Regions from separate parts of the Collimonas arenae genome, predicted to be linked through region 3. Evidence: predicted binding sites of a transcription regulator. Region 3 holds the regulator's gene; each other region holds the start of a gene.
The links. The regulator HrcA, encoded in region 3, represses chaperone genes, less so after heat shock. The targets are predictions, from matches to a motif close to TTAGCACTCNNNNNNNNNGAGTGCTAA.
Positions count from the first base shown of each region.

Region 1: rpoH (RNA polymerase sigma factor RpoH) is a predicted target of HrcA. The motif match lies at 3,946-3,972, and genes of this name have one in related genera.
Region 2: groES (co-chaperone GroES) is a predicted target of HrcA. The motif match lies at 2,258-2,284, and genes of this name have one in related genera.

Region 1 is NZ_CP009962.1:697,354-705,264, reverse strand. It holds gene LT85_RS03105 (DUF4390 domain-containing protein) at 1-263, shown strand, start outside; gene LT85_RS03100 (sensor histidine kinase) at 266-2,518, shown strand; gene LT85_RS03095 (response regulator) at 2,690-3,412, shown strand; gene LT85_RS03090 (hypothetical protein) at 3,409-3,783, shown strand; gene rpoH (RNA polymerase sigma factor RpoH) at 4,043-4,942, shown strand; gene LT85_RS03080 (DUF4166 domain-containing protein) at 5,069-5,635, shown strand; gene LT85_RS03075 (thiol-disulfide oxidoreductase DCC family protein) at 5,632-6,039, shown strand; gene LT85_RS03070 (SCO family protein) at 6,127-6,759, opposite strand; gene cyoE (heme o synthase) at 6,768-7,652, opposite strand; gene LT85_RS03060 (COX15/CtaA family protein) at 7,649-7,911, opposite strand, start outside.
Region 2 is NZ_CP009962.1:4,773,836-4,781,746, reverse strand. It holds gene groL (chaperonin GroEL) at 84-1,736, opposite strand; gene groES (co-chaperone GroES) at 1,839-2,132, opposite strand; partial or broken gene LT85_RS27225 (hypothetical protein) at 2,463-2,840, opposite strand; partial or broken gene LT85_RS21085 (recombinase family protein) at 2,792-3,172, opposite strand; gene LT85_RS21080 (polysaccharide biosynthesis/export family protein) at 4,007-5,035, shown strand; gene LT85_RS21075 (low molecular weight protein-tyrosine-phosphatase) at 5,032-5,532, shown strand; gene LT85_RS21070 (polysaccharide biosynthesis tyrosine autokinase) at 5,535-7,754, shown strand; gene LT85_RS21065 (hypothetical protein) at 7,806-7,911, shown strand, end outside.
Region 3 is NZ_CP009962.1:4,943,153-4,951,063, forward strand. It holds gene LT85_RS21775 (HAD family hydrolase) at 53-787, shown strand; gene hrcA (heat-inducible transcriptional repressor HrcA) at 911-1,933, shown strand; gene LT85_RS21785 (TfoX/Sxy family protein) at 2,144-2,506, shown strand; gene fur (ferric iron uptake transcriptional regulator) at 2,559-2,984, opposite strand; gene LT85_RS21795 (outer membrane protein assembly factor BamE) at 3,059-3,631, shown strand; gene dapB (4-hydroxy-tetrahydrodipicolinate reductase) at 3,733-4,539, shown strand; gene LT85_RS21805 (MotA/TolQ/ExbB proton channel family protein) at 4,607-5,299, shown strand; gene LT85_RS21810 (ExbD/TolR family protein) at 5,354-5,785, shown strand; gene LT85_RS25680 (DUF535 family protein) at 6,103-7,623, shown strand.

The DNA.
Region 1 (7,911 bases), 1.4 Mb from region 3:
CACGGCGTTATAACGTCGGCATCAACGGCAGCTTGCAACAAAATTTCAATACCCTCGACGATGCGCTGTCACTGATCCGCCGGCCAAGCCGCTGGCTGATCGCCGATAAGAGCGCCCTCACGACCGGCGAGGTGTACCGGGTCGCCGTACGCATGAGGCTGGACCTGGGCCTGCTGTCCAAACCGTTCCAGGTCAATGCGCTCAACAATAGCGACTGGAACTTTTCTTCCGACTGGAAGAACTTCAACTACAAGGCTGAATAACCGTGCCGCGCGCGCTACGCTATCTGCTGGTGATCGGCGGCGCCATCGTCAGCATCCTCCTGTTCCTGCTGTCGTCGGCATCCTCCAATTCCGATTTTTTCGATAAACATTATTCCTGGCTGCTCGGCTTGAATGCGCTGGTGGCCGTGGCTTTGTTCATGCTGGTTTGCCTGCTGCTCGGCCGTCTCTATAGTCGCTATAAACGTGGCAAGTTCGGCTCCAGGCTGACGGCCAAACTAGTGTTCATGTTCGCCTTGATCGGCATCTTGCCGGGCGTGGTGATTTATCTGGTGTCGGTCCAATTTGTCTCGCGCTCGATCGAATCCTGGTTTGATGTCCACGTCGAGTCAGCCTTGCAATCCGGTTTGAACTTGAGCCACGCTGCGCTTGAGTCATCTCTCAGCGACCTCAGCGCCAGGGCGCGTACTCTGGCGGGCGAATGGTCGGACCTGTCGAATTCTGCGCAGGCAACCCAGCTCGGCCGCCTTAGCGACCAGAATCTGGAAGCGTCGATTGTCACCGCCAAAGGCGAAGTTATCGCCTCCGTCGGCGGTCATCTGGGAACGCTGGTGCCCAATCTGCCGACACCCGCCATGTTGCAACAGGCCAGGTTATCGCGCGGTTACGCCGCAACCGACAGCGGACCGGACAGCAGCGGTGCCGACAACGGCAGCAACGACCTGCTCCTCCATGTGGTGGTGGAAATCCCGCCACCGTTGAAAAGTTCGTCTCTGCAGAACGAAACGCATTTCCTGCAAATGATACAGCCGGTTCCATCCTATCTGGCGACCAATGCAGATGCGGTGGCTTCCGCGTATACCGAGTATCAGGAGCGTTCGTTGGGCCGCTCCGGCCTGCGCAAGATCTATCTTGTAACCTTGACGCTGACGCTGCTGCTGGCAGTGTTCGGCGCCATCGCCAGCGCCTTCCTGATTGCAACCGATCTGGCCAAACCTTTGCTGTTGCTGGCGGAAGGCACCAAGGCAGTGGCAGAAGGCAATCTGTCGCCGCGACCGATTGTAGCCACCTCGGATGAACTCGGTACCCTGACCCAGTCGTTCAACCTGATGACGCGCCAGTTATATGATGCCCGCGGTGCGGTGGAGAAAAACCGCACTGAACTGGAAAACGCCAAAGCCTATCTGGAGTCGGTGCTGGCCAACATGTCTGCCGGCGTGATGGTGCTGGACGGTGATTTCCGGCTGGTCAGCAGCAACCAGTCGGTGGCGCGCATCCTGCAGTACGATTTTTCACCGCATATTGGTCAACCGCTCAACATCATTGACGGCCTGGCGCACTTTGCCGAAATCATCACCGACGCCTTCTCCGAACAGAATGCGCAATTCGCCACCGGGAAGATCGGCCCCGAACTGCTGCACTGGCAACAGCAGATAGAAATTCCGCGACGGGTCGACAGCGTCGAGACCAATGATAGCGACGACATCACTCTGCTCGCGCGCGGCTCGCGCCTGCCGGTCGAAAGCCGGACCGGTTACGTGGTGGTGTTCGACGATATATCCGATGTCATTTCCGGTCAGCGCTCGATTGCCTGGGGCGAAGTGGCGCGCCGCCTGGCGCATGAAATCAAGAATCCGCTGACCCCGATCCAGCTGTCCGCCGAGCGCTTGCAGATGAAACTGGAAGACAAGCTGATGCCGCAGGATGCGACAATCCTGAAAAAAAGCACCGACACGATCGTCAACCAGGTAGCCGCGATGAAGCGCATGGTGGACGATTTCCGGGACTACGCCAAAACTCCGCCTGCGGTACTGAGCGAGCTGGACCTGAACGTGCTGGTGGCGGAAATACTGCACCTGTATCTGGCCGGTGACGAGCGCGACATGATTCATGCTTCGCTGGCGTCGGACCTGCCAATGGTCATGGGCGACGCCACCCAGCTGCGGCAAGTGATCCACAATCTGCTGCAGAACGCCCAGGACGCCGTCATGGACCGCAGCGACGACCCCCTGCCGCCGCGCATCGACCTGGTGACCGAGCGCGTCAGCTATCAAAGCTCGGACGGCTCATCGCGCACAGCGGTACGGCTGTCGATTACCGATAACGGCGCCGGATTCTCGCCTAAAATACTGGCCAGAGCGTTTGAGCCGTATGTTACCTCGAAGCCGCGCGGCACCGGCCTGGGTCTGCCGATGGTGAAGAAAATTATCGATGAACATGGTGGCCGCATCGATCTGCAGAATCGAAGCGACACAAAGGGCGCAAAAATCCTGATTTTGCTGTTAAAGTTAGCCTGAAGTCATGATTCGATCATAATTTGATGCAGAACATCTGCAAATCGGCAGTTGAGTGATATAGCATGTATCAGTACGCGGAAATAAAACAAAGAGACATCAACAATTTAACTGGGCTATCTGAACGGTCCATACAGTGGGATTTGATGCAACAGGAAATGGGAAGGCAACCGCATGGCTAACATCCTAGTCGTTGACGACGAAATGGGAATTCGGGAATTGCTCTCGGAAATTTTAGGTGACGAGGGGCATGTAGTAACCGCCGCGGAAAATGCACAACAGGCTCGTGAATTTCGTCAGGGTGGCGTACCCGATCTGGTGCTGCTCGATATCTGGATGCCTGACACCGACGGCGTGACGCTGCTCAAGGAATGGCAGCGCGATGGCTTGCTGACCATGCCGGTCATCATGATGTCCGGTCACGCCACTATCGATACCGCGGTCGAAGCAACCCGCATCGGGGCCCTGAATTTCCTGGAAAAACCGATTGCCTTGCAAAAGCTGTTGAAAGCCGTTCAGCAAGGCTTGTCGCAAGGCCCCAAGACTGCCCGCGCGCCGACGCTGTATCCACAACCGACCGCCACCGTCAACGACATGAATGACGTGGTTGTCGCTGCAGGCAGCTTCAACGGCCCGGCTTCCTCCGAAGCCGCACACGCCACCGCGCTGCCATCGGTCGCGGCGTCGTCGGAAAACCTGTTTTCATCTTCGTTCGGCCTGCCACTGCGCGAAGCGCGCGATGCTTTTGAACGCGCCTATTTCGAATACCACCTGATTCGCGAAAGCGGCAGCATGACCAGGGTGGCTGAAAAAACCGGACTGGAACGCACCCACCTGTACCGCAAACTGAAACAACTCGGAGTAGATCCGGGAAAGTTGTCGAAAAAAGGCGGATGACCCTTACCACGCTGGTGTGCGGCAGATCGACGAGCGTCCGCGAGGCGGCGATCTGGTCTGCCCTGCAGGAAGAATTTACGCGCAACGGCGCGCACCTCAGCACCGCACTCATTCTTGAAGGCCTTGCGGACGGCATGTCCGCTCCCGAGTCACTGCCCCCGGTGCTGGAAATCAAACGAATCGCGCCTGGTTGCTTTTGTTGCATTGGTAATCTAACACTACGCGTCACCTTGAACCGCCTGCTGCGCAAACCGCCGCAGCGTTTGTATCTGAGTATCGCCGCCAGCAGTCACCTGCAGCAAATTCGCGATTTTCTCAGCCTGCCGCCTTACGATGCCTATCTTGCAATGACGCCGGACCTGATCGCCTGAACAGCCGGGCACTGTTGTTCGCACTTTCCCTGCGGCTATGCAGCATTTTCCTTCCTCGAGATCGCAACTTTCCAGGGATTTATCCCTCTAAGTGCTTGTACATGGCAATCATAAGAATAATTTCAATAGCAATACTCTATATACATTCTCTAACAAATCCTATTAGCACTCCGTAATAGAGAGTGCTAATATAATCCAGTCAAACGTCTGATCGTTGATCAACCGGCAGCCTGAGCTGGCCGGACAGCAAGGAGAAAGAATGAAGAATCCATCAGTCAACACTGCATTAATGCCAATCGAGACCAATGCCTTGGCGCTCGGCTTTTCCGGTACGCTGGGAAATATTGACGCGTACATCTCGGCGGTAAATCGCTTGCCGATGTTGACACATGATGAAGAAGTTTCCCTGGCAAAACAATTGCGCGACAAAAACGACCTTGGCGCCGCGCAAAAGCTGGTGCTTTCGCATTTGCGCCTGGTGGTGTCGATCGCCCGCGGCTATCTCGGTTATGGCTTGCCACACGCCGACCTGATCCAGGAAGGCAATATCGGCTTGATGAAGGCCGTCAAACGCTTCGATCCGGATCAAGGCGTACGGCTGGTGTCGTATGCAATGCATTGGATCAAGGCGGAAATGCATGAATACATCCTGAAAAACTGGCGCTTGGTGAAGGTTGCCACCACCAAGGCCCAGCGCAAACTGTTTTTCAATTTGCGCAGTCACAAGGAAGGCCTGGACGCGATGACGCCGTCGCAGGTTGATGCTTTGGCCAAGACCTTGAACGTCAAGCGCGAAGAAGTGATTGAAATGGAAACGCGCCTGACCGGCCGCGACATCGCATTGGATGCGCCGACTGACGACGACGATGAGAAATTCGCACCAATTGCCTATCTGTCATCTGAATTGCAAGAACCGACCAAGGTGCTGGAAGCGCAGCGCTATGACCGCATGCAATCGGAAGGCCTCGAGTCTGCTCTGAGCAAGCTGGATGAACGTTCACGGCGCATCGTCGAAGCGCGCTGGCTGGCCAACGACGACGGTTCCGGCGCCACCTTGCATGAGCTGGCGGACGAGTTTGGCGTATCCGCAGAACGGATACGGCAGATTGAAGCAGTCGCGCTGAAGAAGATGAAGGGTTCGTTGGCGGCGTTTTCCTGATCAGCGAAACTTGGCAAGACGCATCAGCCCGCATTGCCGATGTATAGGCAAGGCCAGATATAGCTCCCTCCAACCACTCGGTTCAGGGAGCTTTATTTTTGCTCCGGGTGCTACACTATTGCTTCCATGCAAACACGCCCCACGAACTCCACCGACTCCCTCTATCGCCAGGCAATGGCAGATGAGTTCCATTCATTGGCGCCTGAACTGCAACTCTTCCATAGCTTGGCCGGGCGAGTCACCTTGCCTGGCCGATGCACGGTCAAAGGCCCACATACGACGATCGGACGCCTGTTCGGCAAACTATTCGCTCTTCCCAAGGCGACAACTGAAACCGACTTCTGGTTCGAACTGGATGCCGATACCCGGCAAGAGACGTGGCGTCGCCACTTTCCTGGCCGGTCGATGACCTCGCAGATGCGCATCCGGTCCGGCAGCCTGGTCGAGAGCCTGGGCCCGGTAGATTTGCATTTTCAACTCAGCGTCCTTCAGGGGCAGCTACGCATGATCATCCAGCGCATCACATTTTGCGAACTTCCTTGCCCGAAATTTCTGCTGCCTTCGATACTGGCCGAGGAAACCGGCGCGGGAGGAAAACTGTATTTCAACGTCGCGGCGACTCTGCCGCTGGTTGGGATACTGGCTGAATATCGGGGTTATCTGGATCTGGAACAAGCGTGGGCGATAGCATGATTATCGTGTTCGACGCCAAATGTCTGATTTGCTCGACATGGGTGCAATTCCTGTTGAAGCACGACCGGCGCCGGGTGTTCCGGTTTGCATCGATGCAATCAAGCGCCGGCGTTGCTTTGCTGACCCAAGCCGGATTGAGTGTCACCAGGCTTGAAACCCTATTGCTTGTCGACGGCGAACGCAGCTATCAGCATACCGCTGCGATTTTCAGGGTGCTGCATCAACTGGGATTTCCTTGGAAGCTGGCATGGATCATATGGCCGTTACCGGCCTTTATACGGGATGGCGCCTATCGCTGGATAGCACGTAACCGCTATCGCCTGTTTGGCAGCAGCGAGTCGTGTTTTCTGCCCGCCGCCAAAGATCGTCTCCGTTTCGTAGAGGACATGTCTGAGATTATCTGAGATTGAAGGCGCTACAATGCAAAAGGCAGGATCGCAATCAAGCGATCCTGCCTTTTTAGTTGTCGCTGGGGACTGAGTCGCCCCGGGTCACTGAAGCAACAATTTCAAATCATGCGCAACCGGCTCAGGTCCCTGTCCATGGCGTATGAACAGGCGGATGTGGCCTTCAGGATCAAACACATAGCTGCCAGCCGTGTGATCCATGCTGTAACTGCCCGGAGTCTTGCCCGGTACTTTCTGATAGAACACGCGGAATTCCTTGGCCACCTTTTCGGTCGCTGCCGCATCGCCATACAAGCCCACAAAACTTGGATCAAATGCTGGCACATACTTGGATAGCAGTTCTTGCGTATCGCGCTCCGGATCGACTGTTACGAACAATACCTGTACCTTGCTCGCCAGCGGTCCCATTTCCTTCAAGACATTGGCCATCTCTACCATCGTAGTCGGACAGACGTCGGGGCATTGGGTATAGCCGAAAAACACTACGACCACTTTGCCCTTGTAATCAGCCAGCGTGCGCGGCTTGCCGGTGTGGTCGGTCAGAGCGAAATCGCGGGCGTAGCCCAGTCCTGTGACGTCGGTATTGTTAAACGCGCTTTTGGCTGGCGAGAGTGTCATTTCCTGGCTGCTGCCGGCTGATTTATCGCCGCATGCAGCCAATGACAAGACCATCAGCAAGCCGACAAACAAGGAGACGACAGAGGTAATACGCTTCATGTTTGCTTTCAGAATTTGAGGTAATGATCGACCAGCAGGGCGGCGAACAGCAACGACAGGTAAATGATCGAATAGGCGAAAGTCTTGCGCGCAATCAGATCGGTGTAATGCTGATAAATCTGCCATGCATACCAGAGGAAAATCACGCCCAGCACTGCAGCACTGGCCAAGTAAATCAGGCCGCTCATGCCAACCGCAAATGGCAGCATGGTGGTGGCGACCAGGGCAATTGTGTAGAGCCAGATTTGCAGCTGGGTGAATTTCAGGCCATGCGTGATCGGCAGCATCGGCAAGCCGGATTTGGCGTAGTCGTCGCGACGATACATGGCCAGCGCCCAAAAATGCGGCGGAGTCCAGACGAAGATTATCATCACCAGGATCCAGGCTTGCATCGGCACGTCGTTGGCGATTGCGGCCCAGCCCAAGGCTGGCGGCATGGCCCCGGCGAGGCCGCCGATGACAATGTTCTGCGGCGTCGCCGGTTTCAGGATGATGGTGTAGATGATGGCGTAACCGACAAAAGTGGCGAAGGTGAGCCACATGGTCAGCGGATTGACAAAGTTATACAGCACCCACATGCCGGCGCCGCCGATGACGCCGGAAAATACCAGCGTCTGGTTGACTGTGATCTCGCCACGCGCCATAGGACGTCGCGCCGTACGCGCCATACGCGAGTCGATTTCGCGTTCCACCAGGCAATTAACAGCAAATGCTGCGCCGGCCAACAGCCAGATACCGATGGTGGCGGCCACGACGCGTTGCCAGTCTGGCAAACCAGGGGTCGCCAGAAACATACCGATCACCGCGCAGAATACCGCCAGCTGCGTAACGCGCGGCTTAGTCAGCGCCCAATATTGGGCAATTCGATTAGGTGGTATGGTCAAAGCGGTCATGGGTGCGGGTTGAGGCGGTCAACAATTACTGGATGGCTACCCACCCCCGAAACAGCATGCAGCCCGGGAGCAAGTCTAGTCTTATAGTTTAACATGACCAGCAACACCAACAGCGCCGCCGCCCCACCGTTGTGCACGACGGCGATTGCCAAAGGCCAGTTGAAGTAAATAGTAGACAAGCCGGTCAACAATTGCAAACCAATAACAACCAGCAGCCAGCGGCCGGTTTTCTGCAAACCCTCGGTGTGCAATGCTTTCC
Region 2 (7,911 bases), 170 kb from region 3:
TCAATAGAAAAAGCCCACGATGGTTACCCATCGCAGGCTTTTCAAAGCAGGACAACGGACCGGATATACCGGCCCCGCCGCAATTACATCATGCCGTCCATACCGCCCATGCCACCCATACCGCCCATGCCGCCTGGCATGCCGCCAGCCGACTTGTCTTCTGGCAGTTCAGCGATCATTGCATCGGTAGTCAGGATCAGGCCGGCAACCGAAGCAGCATTTTGCAATGCCGAACGGGTAACCTTGGCTGGGTCCAGAACGCCCAGTTCAACCAGGTCGCCGTAGGTGCCGTTGGCAGCGTTGTAACCGTAGTTACCTTTGCCAGCCAAGACTGCGTTGATCACAACCGATGGCTCGTCGCCAGCGTTGAATACGATTTGACGCAGCGGCTCTTCGATCGCGCGCAGCACGATCTTGATGCCGGCTTCCTGGTCGGCGTTTTCGCCTTTCAGGTCCTTGACTGCAGCACGTGCGCGCAGGAATGCAACGCCGCCGCCTGGCACAACGCCTTCTTCCACTGCTGCACGGGTAGCGTGCAGGGCATCTTCAACGCGTGCTTTCTTTTCTTTCATTTCAACTTCGGTTGCAGCACCAACGCGGATCAGCGCAACGCCGCCGGCCAGCTTGGCAACGCGTTCTTGCAGTTTTTCACGGTCGTAATCCGAAGAAGCTTCTTCGATTTGCGCACGGATTTGCTTGACGCGTGCTTCGATAGTGATGGCTTCGCCAGCACCGTCGATGATGGTAGTGTTTTCCTTGCTGATTTCGATACGCTTGGCTTGGCCCAGTTCAGCCAGGGTAGCTTTTTCCAGTGTCAGGCCGACTTCTTCAGCGATCACTTGACCACCGGTCAGGATAGCGATGTCTTCCAGCATGGCTTTACGACGGTCGCCGAAACCTGGCGCCTTGACAGCTGCAGTCTTCAGGATGCCGCGGATGTTGTTGACCACCAGAGTAGCCAGTGCTTCGCCTTCGACATCTTCTGCGATGATCAGCAGTGGACGGCCCGACTTGGCGACTTGTTCCAGGATCGGCAGCAGGTCACGGATGTTCGATACTTTTTTGTCGAACAGCAGGACGAACGGATTTTCCAGGGCAACAACTTGTTTCTCTTGGTTGTTGATGAAGTAAGGCGACAGGTAGCCGCGGTCGAATTGCATACCTTCGACGATGTCCAGTTCGTTTTCCAACGACTTGCCATCTTCAACAGTGATCACGCCTTCTTTGCCGACTTTGTCCATTGCCTTGGCAATGATTTCACCGATGTCGGTGTCGGAGTTAGCGGAGATCGAACCAACTTGAGCGATTTCCTTGCTGGTTGTGGTTGGCTTCGACAGAGTCTTGATTTCAGCAACGATGGCGACAACAGCTTTGTCGATACCGCGCTTCAGGTCTGTAGGGTTGAAACCGGCTGCAACGTACTTGAAGCCTTCGCGAACGATAGCTTGTGCCAGCACGGTAGCGGTAGTAGTACCGTCACCAGCGTTGTCGGAAGTCTTGGAAGCAACTTCTTTCACGAGCTGCGCGCCCATGTTTTCCAGCTTGTCTTTCAGTTCGATTTCTTTAGCAACCGAAACGCCGTCCTTGGTCACTGTAGGCGCGCCGAAGCTGCGTTCCAGAACCACGTTGCGGCCCTTAGGACCCAGAGTTACCTTAACTGCGTTAGCCAGGACATTGACGCCGTTGACGATCTTGGCGCGTGCTTCATCGCCGAAAATTACTTGCTTTGCTGCCATGTTTGATTCTCCTGAAAATAGGGGTGAATTCGTTTGTGTAGTGCCCGGATCCGATTAAAAGCGCAGGCGCTGATCAGTCCGGTAATTCCGGTTGAACCGGAATTACTTGCCTTCAACTACGGCAAACAGGTCTTCTTCGCGCATTACCAGATATTCCACGCCGTCGAGCTTGACTGCTTGACCGGAATATTTGCCGAACAGAACGCGATCGCCAACCTTGACTGCCAGCGGACGGACCTTGCCGTCTTCCAGAATCTTGCCGTTACCGACAGCCAGCACTTCACCTTGATCCGGCTTTTCAGCAGCCGCGTCAGGCAGCACGATACCGGATGCAGTTTTGGTTTCCTGGTCGAGACGCTTGACGATAACGCGATCGTGCAAAGGACGAAGATTCATATGTGACTCCTTAAGATTCAACAGGTTATTTGTATTTGCAGCAACATCGCAGCAAAGTGGAACACCACCGTTCTGCTTTGCTATAGAGATGCGCCGCACAGTGACTGGATAGTTCGGGGAGATTGTTAGCACTCTCTCCTAACGAGTGCTAAGTATAGGGACGCTCTGTTGATTTTTCAAGCCCGCATTGCTGTCCGCGAGGATTAATTGTCGGATTTCTTTTAACTCTGAACTTAATTACTCTAACTCTGAACTCTCGTCTCATGTTCTAGGGATAAATGTTTAATTTGTTTGATATTCGACATCAAAAATACATTTCCTCTCTGTCACTGTTCCTTTGCTAGCAGAATTGACCCTATCCAACTGATCCACTCGCCACTGTCGCGCAAAGGCGGCAACCCGGTCGTAGGATCCCTCAAAGCCTAGTACAGATAAATCAGCATGGATCTGTTTTAAGCTGCGCCGCTGTTTTTGAGATTTTGTCGCTTCTGTTTTAAGCCAGGACGAAAGTTTGAAGGCGTACTGATCAAGAGCACTGGGAGTGCGTCGATCCCGATAAGCCGGCTCTACGCTTTCTGAGCGTAGATAGCGTCTGACGGTGTTTCTGGAGATTCCCAAACGCCAGGTAATCTCCCTCAAGGAGACCTGGTCACGAAGGTGCCGGCGCGCGTACGCTCGCTGATAAGACTGCGCTCGAACTGAGCCAATGCGGCCATGATATGAAAAATCAATACTCCGCGTGATGAGTTGGTATTGATTGATTCCATCATTGAGGCGAATTGGATTTTGCGGCTATCGAGGTGTGTGATCAGATCAATCAGCTTGCTCTGTGAGCGACCGAGCCGATCTAGTCGCCACACTATCAGTGAATCTCCGGGAGCCAGTTTATCCAGCGCTGCATCCAGACCTGGTCGAGAGAAATCGGCTTCCGAGATGCCTTGATCGGTGGATATTCGCTCACATCCTGCGCGCGTCAGTGCGTCGATCTGAAGTTGCAGATTTTGCTCATCGGTCGACACACGCGCATACCCAATGCTCACATTTTTACCTGAGCGTCCGGCACCAACTGCGGGTGACAGGCGATGTTCTTGTGCAATGCCAGAGGATTGAAATATGGCGTCGCTTCCCGGCGGCATTCTGGCTAGGAATTGACTAGTTTCATTTCGTGCTTCAAAGGGTTGAGAGCAGAGCGCTTTGGCAAACGCTCCGCTTTAACTTTCTGCGAGCGAACTGACGTCACCGATAACTTGCTATTCAGGTCATTACCTTTTGGATTTTGATTCAATGGAATTGACCGGTATTCGCACGATGCTGGAGAGAGCACGCAGGACATGCAATCTCGGCTCAAAAATGCGTCATCAATGAAGCGCAATTTCTTTCCCAAAAAGAAGATTGTTGTGGGTGGTTAATTTGAGGGGAGTTTGCCCAATTGTATTGGACAAAATGGTTGATCTTATGAGTGTGCATGAGGCGGGCCACGCGATGTTTACCACAGGTCTCTCCGGCTTCACGCGGATCACCAAAGACGCGTCGCACTCCATATAGACACGTACCAATGAAATAGGGTCTGCTTCAAAGAAGGCGTAAATGTTTCTTACGGAATTTATTTGAAAACAATTGCAAACTACATTTTTTAACATTGGACTATGTCGATTCATTTCGGTGATGATACGCGCGTATTCAAATACCAAATGCAAACACATTTTGCTAATTGCGAACAGGCCTTAGTGCTTGAGTGGCAGCAAGCTTCATAGGGTTGGTACTATAGGATTGACAATTTCATGTTTTTTTTGAGAAGCACACATTTAAAGCTGGCGACAATAGCGAGCCTGATTTCTTTGCTCGCAGCATGTGCATATGCGCCAGGGATGCATATGAGCGAGCAGGTTGAATCGGACCGGAAAGCGATCGGCTCGGTGCCGACGATCATGCCGATCACTGCGCAACTGGTGCAGGACGAGCGGGTGCTGCGTGAACGGAAAACGGGACAAGACCTCAGTCTGCTGATTACCAAGGCGACGCCATACCGCATAGCGAGCGGCGATATTCTGTCGGTCGTGGTGTGGGATCATCCGGAACTGTCGACGCCGGCGATGGCTACACCGAATGCCTCATCTAGCATAGACAGCGGCACTACGCCGCCGGGCTATGTCATCGATAGCAATGGTTTGGTGCAATTCCCATATATTGGGCCGACCAAACTGGCCGGCCTGACCGAGCAGCAAGCGCGCGATCTTTTGGCTGGAAAACTGGCGCGCTACGTCAAGAAGCCTGACCTGACCTTGCGCGTGCAGGCTTATCGCAGCCAGCGCGTCTATATCGAAGGCGAAGTGAAAACACCGGGGATCCAGCCCATCACTGATATTCCCATGACCTTGCCGCAAGCGCTTAACAGTGCCGGCGGCATCTTGCCTAGCGGCGATCAAAGCCAGATCAGCATCAACCGCGGTGGCAAGAGCTACCGTATCGACCTGCCGCTGCTGCTGCAACACAAGGTCGATCTGGCCGGCATCATGCTAGATAACGGCGATGTGGTGAATGTACTGGCACGGGAAGAAAGCAAAGTCTTTGTGCTAGGCGAAGTCAGCAAGCCGGTCACGCTGACGTTGCGCAATGGCCGCCTGAGCCTGAATGAAGCGTTGGGAGAGGCCGGCGGAGTTAATGTGCTGAGCAGCAATGCCGGCAGCGTATACGTGGTGCGCAATGCCGGCGCGGACAAGCCGCTGGTATACCACCTCGACGCCAGTTCACCTGTAGCTTTCGCACTGGCGGAGAACTTTGAATTGCAAGCGAAGGACGTGGTGTATGTAGACGCTTCCAAGCTGGCGGCGTGGAGCCGGGTGATGAGCTTGATTCTGCCAAGCGCGCTATCCGTTACCAACGCGGTGCAGGCGGGAAAATGATCGATCACATACTGGTAGTCTGCATCGGCAATATCTGTCGTAGCCCGATGGCGGAAGCCTTGCTGAGACGTGATTTTCCGCAGAAAACCATACGTTCGGCCGGGATCGGTGCGCTGGTGGGACATGCGGCTGATCCGTCCGCGGTGCGCATTATGCAGCAGCAGGGCATCGATATCCAGGCGCACCGAGCACAGAGCCTGGCCGGCTGGATGATCAGCCAAGCCAATCTGATCCTGACCATGGAGCGGGACCAAAAACGGCATATCGAGATGCTGTACGCGTCGGCTAAGGGCAAGGTATTACTGCTCGGCGAAACAGGAAAATATGAAATTCCTGATCCCTATAAGGAAGATTTCGCTAGTTTTCAGCGGACCTATCAGTTGATCGCGCAAGGGGTGGGCGAACTGTCTAGAAAAATCCAGCGTACTGAAGAAACGAACACAACCAGACAACGTGTTGTTTCAAATGCCGTTGCTGTAAATTCAAACTCAATATAACAATGAACGCACCAATACAAGCGGTATCCTCCGGCGAGCCGCAACATGAAAACGAAATCGATCTGGCAGCCTGTCTGGATCTGTTGTTCGACCATCGCTGGCTGATTGTCAGCATTACCATGGCGGTTACTTTGCTGGGAGCGATCTATGCCTTTAGCGTCAAGCCTACATATTCCGCAGACATTCTGGTACAAGTGGAAGATGGACCTAACTCTTCTAAGAGTCTGTTAGGCGGCGTTTCTGCGTTGCTGGACGTGAAGGCGGCCGCTAACTCGGAAATGGAATTGTTGCGTTCGCGTCTGGTGGTGTCGCGCGCGGTAGATACGCTGCAATTGTATGTCGATGCGCGTCCCAAGCATTTTCCCTTGTTTGGCGCCTGGTGGTCAGGCCGCTGGCCGCAGCTTTCCAATCCCGGCTTGTTCGGCTATGGTGGCTATGCCTGGGGTGCGGAGCGCATTGAGGTGGCTTTATTCAATGTATCGGAAGCGCTGCAAAATCGCAATTTTGTTCTGACAGTCGAACCCAGTGGCCAATTCCTTTTGAAGGATGACGATGCCGACATCAACTTGCAGGGAAAGGTCGGGACGCCGCTGAAAGCCAACAACAGCCATGGCGAGATCGAGCTGACGGTAGCGAAGATCGTTGCCAAGCCGGGAACCCAATTTTTGCTGACGCGCAAATCGCGGCTGGATACCATACGAAAATTGCAGGGCGCCATGCTGATTTCAGAAAAGGGAAAGCAGTCAGGCATTATCGGTATTACGCTAACGGGGGAGAATCCGCGTTTGACCAGCAACATCCTCAACGAAATTGGACACGAATATGTACGCCAGAACGTCGAGCGCATCTCTGAGGAATATGAAAAATCCCTGGTTTTCCTGAACGAACAACTGCCGGAGATCAAGCGCGAACTGGAGCAGTCCGAAAGCAAATACAATCAATTCCGCAACATGCATGGGACCATCGACTTGGGTGAAGAAGCCAAGTTAGCGTTGCAGCAATCGGTAGCGGCCCAGACCAAGCTGGTAGAGTTGAGGCAGAAGAGGGAGGAGTTGTTGGTCCGATTCACCAGCGATCATCCGGCGGTTGTCGGTCTGGATCGGCAGATGAAAGATATCAGCATCGAAATGCGCAGTATTGGTGAACAGATCAAAGGTCTGCCGAAGCTGGAGCAGGATACGCTGCGCCTGACGCGGGATATAAAGGTCAACACTGACCTGTATAGCGCCTTGCTGAAGACGGCGCAGCAGACGCGTGTGGCCAAGTCGGGTAAGGTCGGCAATGTGCGCCTGGTTGATGCCGCTGTCGTGCCTGAGCATTCGGTAGCGCCGCGGCGCGGCGTGATAATTGCCTTATCGGTTTTTCTTGGCTTGGTTCTAGGCGTGATGTGCGCGGCGCTGAGGAAAATGCTGTATGGCGGTATCGATAGTCCGCATGAGCTGGAACAAGCGCTGGGCTTGAGCGTTTATGCCACTATCCCACACAGTAAAAAACAGGAAGAGTTATATGTCGAGATCGTTGCCAAGGCGTCAAAGAATTTGCTTCTGGCGCAAGTCGACCCGACCGATCTTGCGGTTGAAAGCCTGCGCAGTTTCCGCACTGCCTTACAATTTTCTATGCTGGACGCAGCAAGCAATATCTTGCTGATTACCGGCCCTACGCCGGGATTGGGAAAATCGTTTATCTCGGCCAATGTGGCGGTGGTACTGGCTGCTGCGGGCAAGCGCGTACTGCTAGTCGATGTTGACATGCGCAAAGGCCAACTGCATCAGTATTTCGGTTTCGCGCGTGAAAATGGCCTGTCGGAACTGGTCGCCGGCGCCAATACCGTGGAACAAAGCTTGCGACGCGATGTGATAGAAAACCTGGATTTTCTTTCCACCGGTAATTTGCCGCCCAATCCTGCTGAATTGCTGATGCATGAAAATTTCGCAAAGCTGCTGCAATCCTTAGCGCCGGACTATGATTATGTGATGCTGGATGCACCGCCGGTGCTGGCGGTATCCGATAGCCTGATTGTCGCGCGTCAGGCAGGTGCAATCTATATGGTTGTCCGCGCCAATGTCAGTACCATGGGCGAAATCAAGGAGTCGCTGAAGCGCTTACAGCAAGCCGGCATGAGCAACAAGGGAATATTGTTCAACGGCTTGAGAATGCGTCCGGGGCGTTATGGCCATGGCAGCAAATATGGAAAATATCGCTACACCGAATATGCTTATTAGACCTTTAAACACACTACCAGTTATAAAATTCCGGCAAAAATCGGGGCCAATATGTCTAGTCATTCAATAGACAACGTTGCGCTTTCTGCGCATATACATGAACAGGTACAGATATCCTATTTGTCGGGTGCGGTGTCGGAAGGTGTTGTGCACGAAC
Region 3 (7,911 bases):
GGCGATTAGACCATAATTTAGGCTTGCAATGAAGGATACGCCCAAGGCACTGATGAATAATTCAACACTCCTACCCAGCTCACCGCCAGTCAAGCACGCAGCCATCAAAGCGGTTCTGTTCGATCTCGACGATACGCTGTGGCCAATTGTGCCGGTGATCGCACGCGCCGAACAAGTGCTGTTTGAATGGCTGCAAGCCAACGCCAGTGCGGTCAGCCGCCAATTTACGATTGACAGCTTGCGCCAGCAGCGGCTGGAACTGGTCGCCACCAATCCGGTTTTCAAGTTCGACCTCTGGAAGCTACGCCACGCTGCACTGACCGAGGCGCTCAATCAGGTTGGCGAAGATCCGGCCAAGGCGGATGCGGCAATGGCGGTCTTTTCCGAGGCACGCCATGCCGTGACGCCGTTCAATGACGTCCGACCGGCATTGACCAGCTTGCAACAGCGGCTACCGCTGGGAACGGTATCGAACGGCTTTGCCGATCTTGGCAAAATTGGCCTGGCCAGCCATTTCCAGGCCTCGATCGCCGCCCATAGTTTCGGCAGCGCCAAGCCCGATCCGGCGATTTTTCACGCGGCCTGCGCCGCTCTCAATGTGGCGCCGCAAGAAACCTTGTATGTCGGCGACGATCCCTTGCTGGATGTGGTCGGCGCCCAGCAGGCCGGCTTGCAGGCGGTCTGGATCAATCGTTTTGAGCGCACGCTGCCGGCCGGGATCCAGCCGCAAGCCAGCTGCACCAGCTTGCATGAGCTGGAAACGTGGTTGGACGGCTATCGGACTTAGGTTGAGCGGCTGCAAGAACAAACTGCAGTTCGCTGAAAAAACAGTGTATAAGTGCGTCATAAGCCTCTGCCAAGTCAGCATAGCGTTTTGCACTTGGCGTGGCGCTCGCTAAAATAGACCTATATGCAACTAGATAATCGCGCTCAAACCCTGCTCAAAGCCCTGGTCGAACGGTATATTGCCGACGGCCAGCCGGTCGGCTCGCGGGCCTTGTCAAAAATCTCCGGGCTGGAACTGTCGCCGGCGACGATCCGCAACATCATGGCGGACCTGGAAGAAATGGGTTTTGTCGCCAGTCCCCATACCTCCGCCGGCCGGGTGCCGACGCCACGCGGCTACCGCATGTTTGTCGATACCCTGCTGACGGTCGAACCGATCGACGAAAGCGCACTGGAATCGAAAATGCAGACGCGCCTGCAACCCAACTCGCAACAAAAAATCATTACTAATGCGGCGCAAGTGTTGTCATCTTTATCGCACTTCGCAGGCGTGGTGCTGAGTCCGCGGCGCGAATCGATCTTCCAGCAGATCGAATTCCTGCGACTATCTGAAAAACGTATCCTGCTGGTGATCGTCAGCCCCAACGGCGATGTCCAGAACCGGCTGCTGCTGACGGATGTCGATTACAGCCCGGCCAAGCTGGTGCAGGCCGCCAACTACATCAACCAGCACTATGGCGGCCTCAGTCTTGACGATGTCCGCCTGCGCTTGCAGGGTGAACTGCGCAAGCTGCGCGACGACATGACCTGGCTGATGCAAGCCGCGGTAGAGGCCGGCAGCGACGCCATGAACGACAATAGCGACGAAGTAGTGATTTCGGGCGAACGCAATCTGCTCAGCGTGACCGACCTGTCATCCAACATGGATTCCTTGCGCAAGCTGTTCGACATGTTTGAACAAAAAACCGGCCTGATGCAATTGCTGGATATTTCCGGCAAGGCGACCGGCGTGCAGATTTTCATTGGCGGCGAATCGCAACTGGTGCCGATGGACGAAATGAGCGTGGTGACCGCGCCGTATGAAGTCAACGGCAAGATCGTCGGCACGCTGGGCGTGATCGGACCGACGCGCATGGCCTATGAGCGGGTGATTCCAATTGTGAATATCACCGCAAAATTACTGTCGAATGCGCTCAGCCAAAGCTGATCACAAGACCTAAGAGGCTGTTGCAAATACAGATGGCTAGGCGCACCGACGAAGACAGTACGAGCAGTACGGCCAGGAGGGTGTAGCATGGGTTTCAGACGACAATGTCGTCTGCCTGCGGAACTACCCGGGCTTGCAAGCCCGGGCGCGCCCTGCAAGGGCAACAACGCCAGGTGTGTTTGCAACAGCCTCTAAGAAAATTTTCTCGACATGCATCAGGACGAAGGATTGATCGAATATATCCGCGAACTGCTCGCGCCGCTCGGCGCGGTAAGCGTGCGCAAGATGTTCGGCGGCCATGGCATCTATTACGATGGTTTGATGATCTGCATCGTTATTGATGGCGGCCTTTTTCTCAAGACCGACGAAGAAACCCGGCCTGGATTCAAGGCCGCCGGCTGCGCGCCGTTCATTTACGAAAGTAAAGGGAAACGTGTCGAGATGAGTTACTGGTCCGCGCCCGAAGACGCGATGGACTCGCCTGCCGCGATGACGCCTTGGGCCCGGCTTGCTTATGCTGCCGCGGTACGCAAGGCCAATGCAAAACCCGTGCGCAAACCGCGAAAAAGCTGAAAAAGCTGAAAAAGCTGAAAAAGCTGGCAAATCAGGCTGTCAGCCTTGGCAGTCAAGCCTTCTTCTTGCGGCAATCCCGGCAATGGCCGTACAGCGCCAAGGCGTGATCTGCGATTTCGAAACCATGTTCCTTGGCGACGATCTTCTGGCGCTTTTCGATTTCTTCGTCGTAAAACTCTTCAACCAGACCGCAATCCAGGCAGACCAGATGGTCGTGATGCGAGCCTTCGTTGAGCTCAAAGACGGCTTTGCCAGTTTCAAAGTGATTGCGTTGCAACAGGCCCGCTTGCTCAAATTGCGTCAGCACGCGGTATACAGTTGCCAGACCGACATCAAGATTCTCACTGAGCAAGATCTTATAGACGTCTTCGGCGCTTAGATGACGCACCTCGCTATTCTGGAAGATTTCCAGGATTTTAAGGCGTGGCAATGTGGCTTTAAGGCCGCTGGCTTTTAGTTCGGATGGATTGTTCGGCATGTTTTGGTCACAAATGGATGATCTGCTTTATCATATAGCGTTTTAGCACAGTTGCTCAATCAATTGAGATCCTTATGCGAATGTTGCTCTCCCCTGTCCGTACCTCCGCTTTGACCGCTGCAGTTGTCATCATGACCGCCTTGGCCGGCTGCGCCTCAAAAAATCCATTGCTCGACAATTCCGCGGCAGCGACGCCTGCTGCCGGCAGCAACGCCACGGCCAACGCTGATACCAGCGGGGTTCAAACCATCAAGCATCGCCGTTTCCTGGGTATTTTTTCTCCATATCGCATCGATATACAACAGGGAAATTTTGTCTCCAAGGAAATGTTGGCGCAAGTTAAAGAAGGCATGACCCGCGAACAAGTACGCTTTGCGCTTGGCACGCCGCTCATCACCGATCTGTTCCATGAAGACCGCTGGGATTATGTGTTCCGCCTGCAAAAGGGCAACGGCGAAGTCACCACCAGCCGGGTCAGCGCATTTTTCAACGGAAATCTGCTAGCGCGCATCGATGGCGGCAACCTACCTACCGAAAACGACTATCTGGACCAGATTTCCGGCGGCGCTGCGGAAGCCAAAAAGAGCGTCAAGAATGTCGAAATTGCACCAACGGTGCCTAGCGCGCCTGCGCCTGCCAAAAACTAACGACAACTATTGGGATGAGAGCCGGTTGAATGCCGTGTTGCGGCATTCCGCTCTCCCCCGCAATTTGATGAAGATCCCTTCTTGAGATCGCCGAATTAAAAATGACTAAGATGAAAATAGCCGTTGCAGGCGCCTCGGGACGCATGGGCCGCATGCTGGTCGAAGCAATTCAAAACGCCGATGACGCCGTACTTGCCGGCGCGCTGGGCGTGCCGGATGCGCCGGAACTGGGCAGCGATGCCGCCGCCTTCCTGGGCAAGGCCGCCAATGTCCTGATTGAAGCCGATCTGGCCAAGGGCCTGGCGCAGGCGGATTACCTGATTGATTTCACGCGCCCTGAAGGTACGCTGAAGCATTTGGAATACTGCGCCGCCCACGGCATCAAAATGATTATCGGCACCACCGGTTTCGACGAAGCCGGAAAAGCAGCGATTGCTGAAGCGGCAAAAAAGACCGCCATCGTCTTCGCCCCCAATATGAGCGTCGGCGTCAATGTCACCATGAAGCTGCTGGAACTGGCTGCCAAAAGCTTTTCCCACGGTTACGACATCGAAATCATCGAAGCGCATCATCGGCACAAGGTCGACGCACCGTCCGGCACTGCGCTGAAAATGGGCGAAGTCATTGCTGAAGCGCAGGGGCGCAAGCTGGAAGATGTCGCCGTCTATGCCCGCGAAGGCATCACCGGCGAACGCGATCCGTCATCGATCGGCTTTGCCGCGATTCGCGGCGGTGACATCGTCGGCGACCATACGGTGCTGTTTGCCGGCATCGGCGAACGCATCGAGATCACCCACAAGTCGTCCAGCCGCGTCACCTATGTGCATGGCAGTCTGCGCGCCGCCCGCTTCCTGAACGACAAGAGCACAGGCCTGTATGACATGCAAGATGTGTTGGGCTTGCGCTGATTTGTAATAATAGTGTTGTGACGCCGCATGCCGACGTCACCTCGATTTAACTTCTCGGATCGACGCCATGGATCAATCTCTCGGACTAGCTCGCTACTGGGCCCAAACTGACGCCATCTCCCATTCGGTGGCCTATGTACTGGTGTTGATGTCGATCGTCAGCTGGTTTTATATCCTGTCAAAAACCTGGAGTTCATGGCGCATCCGCAGAAGCGCCGCAGCGCTGGATGATTTCTGGCAGGCGCCGACGCTGGAAGTGGCGATTGCCGGCATCAAGCCTTTCGATTCCGAAAACGTTTATTCGCCCCTGGCCATCCAGTCAGCCGACGCGGCATCAATCAAGCCGCCTGCGCCTGGTACGCCGGCTGCTTCACTAAATGCTGCGTCCGATCCGGGCGAACTGATCACCCGCACCTTGCGCCGTGAAATCAATCGTGTCTCCTCGCGCCTGGAAAGCGGCCTGACCTTGCTCGCGTCAGTAGGTTCGACCGCGCCTTTCGTCGGCCTGTTCGGTACGGTCTGGGGTATTTATCATGCGCTGGAGGCGGTTTCCTCCAGCGGCACTATCCAGATCGACAAAGTGGCAGGCCCGGTGGGTGAAGCGTTGATCATGACCGCACTCGGGCTGGTAGTAGCGATTCCTTCCGTGTTGGCGTATAACGCCTTTACCCGCGTCAATCGGATTACACTGGCGGAACTCGATGCGTTTGCGCATGACCTGCACGCTTATCTGACGACTGGTAGCCGGGTCGGCAAGTAACGGATTGTATCGATAACGTTCCGGAATACACATTCACTGATCAGAGAGCAAACCATGGCTTTTGGCGGCTTCAACGACAATCAGAACCAGGCCCCGATGGCGGATATCAATATCACGCCGATGGTCGACGTCATGCTGGTGTTGCTGGTTATTTTCATCATCACAGCGCCATTGTTCACCCACGCCATCAAGGTCGACCTGCCCAGCGCACAATCGGCGCCGGCACCGGAAAAACCGGAGACCATCTCGCTCTCTATCGACCGTAGCGGCAAGATGTTCTGGAATAACGACCCAGTGGCGGAAAACGAACTGGCAGACCATATCATCGCCGCTGCGCAGCGCCAGCCGCAGCCTGAACTGCAATTGCGCGCAGATAAAGATACCCGCTACGAAATTCTGGCGCAGGTGATGGCGCTGGCGCAAAATAACGGCCTGGCGAAGATCGGCTTTGTAACCGTGCCGGCAAAAACCGACGCTGCCAAGTAACCTCCCTCCTTCTTTTCTATACTGACATGGCCACCTGGCCATGTCGGTTTCTCCTTCAGTATTTGACTTTGTCCCGCATACGCTGCCTACGGCAGACTGCCCGGCATTCTGACATGTCGCTCCGACATCATTAATTCCCCCAAGAAATCTAATAATTTTCATCGGATAGCGCCAACTATCGTTTTTGCATGTAACATTCTATTTTGATTTGTATCGTAATATATCAACTAAGCACAATAATAAATGATGGCAATAAATAATTTCAATTTGGCAATTATTGTTGCGCGACCTAGCACCCCTTTCGATCGTCCAAACGTATGACACTGTCTTCTTACAATCACCTGCTCGAGTCGGTGCTCAATGGGCATCCGGGATTCATCAGCCTGCCATTTCTGCTGGCGCTGGCGATCGCCGAATGGGGTGTGTACCTGGTGCCGACCAGCCTGTTGGCCTTATGGATCAGCGGCAGCAGGGCGACCCGGATTATTTCTCTGAAAGCAGTTGTGACCATGGCTGCGACAGTATTGGCCAGCAAAATCGTGCCGCTGCTGTGGGCCGCCATACTACAGACAGTGGAAGATGGCTATCTTCCACCACCCCAAAATGAACATTACTTGTCGCCAAGCGTCACAATTGCCATCATCCTGGCCACCGGCCTGACCTTATGGACAGCACGCGCCATCAAGATCAAATGGGTTGGTATATTGCTGGTCGGGCTATCGCTTGCTGTCAGCTGGGCCAAAATCTTTCTCGGCATGCACTATCCGCTGGATATCTTCGGCGCCGGCTTGGTCTCGCTGGCAATCATGCTGGCCATGAACTCCAGATACGGCAAGACAGTCAGCCACGGCGCAGTCCGTTTCCTCAACGGCCGCCTGCAAAACCTGGCTTTGCTGTCGGAGGTGTCGCATCTGTTCAAAGGGCAACCGGCTAACCGCAGACAAAGCATTACTTTGTATACTTGCCTGCGTCACTCGCCGCGCGGCATGTCGTACTTCGCCAAGCAGTTGAAACTCAGCGTCCGTACGCTGGTTCACTACCAACAGACCCAGCGCTGGCTGGCGTACTGGAACGCGACCCCGATGCACGCCAAACTCGCGCAAGCCACGCCGCGACTCTTGCAAAAAATCTATCGTCCCTACCAGTCGTTGCGCCTGCGCAGCCAGGACCGGATGAACCTGCTGGTCAGCCACTACGACTTTATTTTCCGTCAAGGCCTTGACACCCTCATCCTGCGGGCGGCGCAATCCGCGCAGGTATTGGGGAGCTTCAACGGCAAATCCGGGGCAGTCTACGAAATCCGGCTGTCCGCGATCGCCACCCTGGACCGGGAAGGTGAATTGGCGCTGGATCTGTACAGCGACCAGCAGCGCCTGTTCTCGATTGCCTTCACGTTTAATGGCAGCGAACCGAATCCCGGCATCGGCATCGGTTGCCTGCAAGGGCCGCGCGGCAGCGACGCCCAGGAACGTGTGCGCCACGCCACGCGCGACATGTTCGGCATGCGGCCGAAGGGCCTGATGGTGCGTCTGGTCAGGGAAATCGGCCGAGCCTACGGTTGCAAGGAACTGGTTTTGGTGGGAAATCAAAATCGCGTGCTGTTCCATCAAATACGTACAGGCAAGGTTCTTGCCGATTATGATGATTTTTGGCAAGAAATTGGCGCGACCCGCCGCCCGGACGGCGAATACCAACTCTCCTGCGGCGACATTCCTGTTCCCGACCTGCTGGCGATCCCGTCCAGCAAGCGCTCGGAAGCCCGCAAGCGGATTGAACTGACCGAGCGCGCCGTACAGGCTGCATTGCACGGCTTTTCCGGCAGATTCAAGCAAGTCTGAAGCGTCCTCGGCAGGCTCCGGCTTTACCGCCTGACGTCAGCCATCGCGTGACTCCACGCGTCCTATACGCTAAAGCGGCATCCGAACCAGTATAATCATCGGTTCGGAGTCAAAGGCGCCGTGTTTCACACATGATGAAACGCAGCGCCGACCCAGCAAGTTCCCATTCCGATTCGCATCAAGAACAATCAAGATCGCCTCGCTGCTCCCGGCCGCCGTATGCATTTCCGCCGACAGCATGGTGCTTGTGCTGTTTGCGGTGCGCGCGGAATAACATTCACCTTTTTA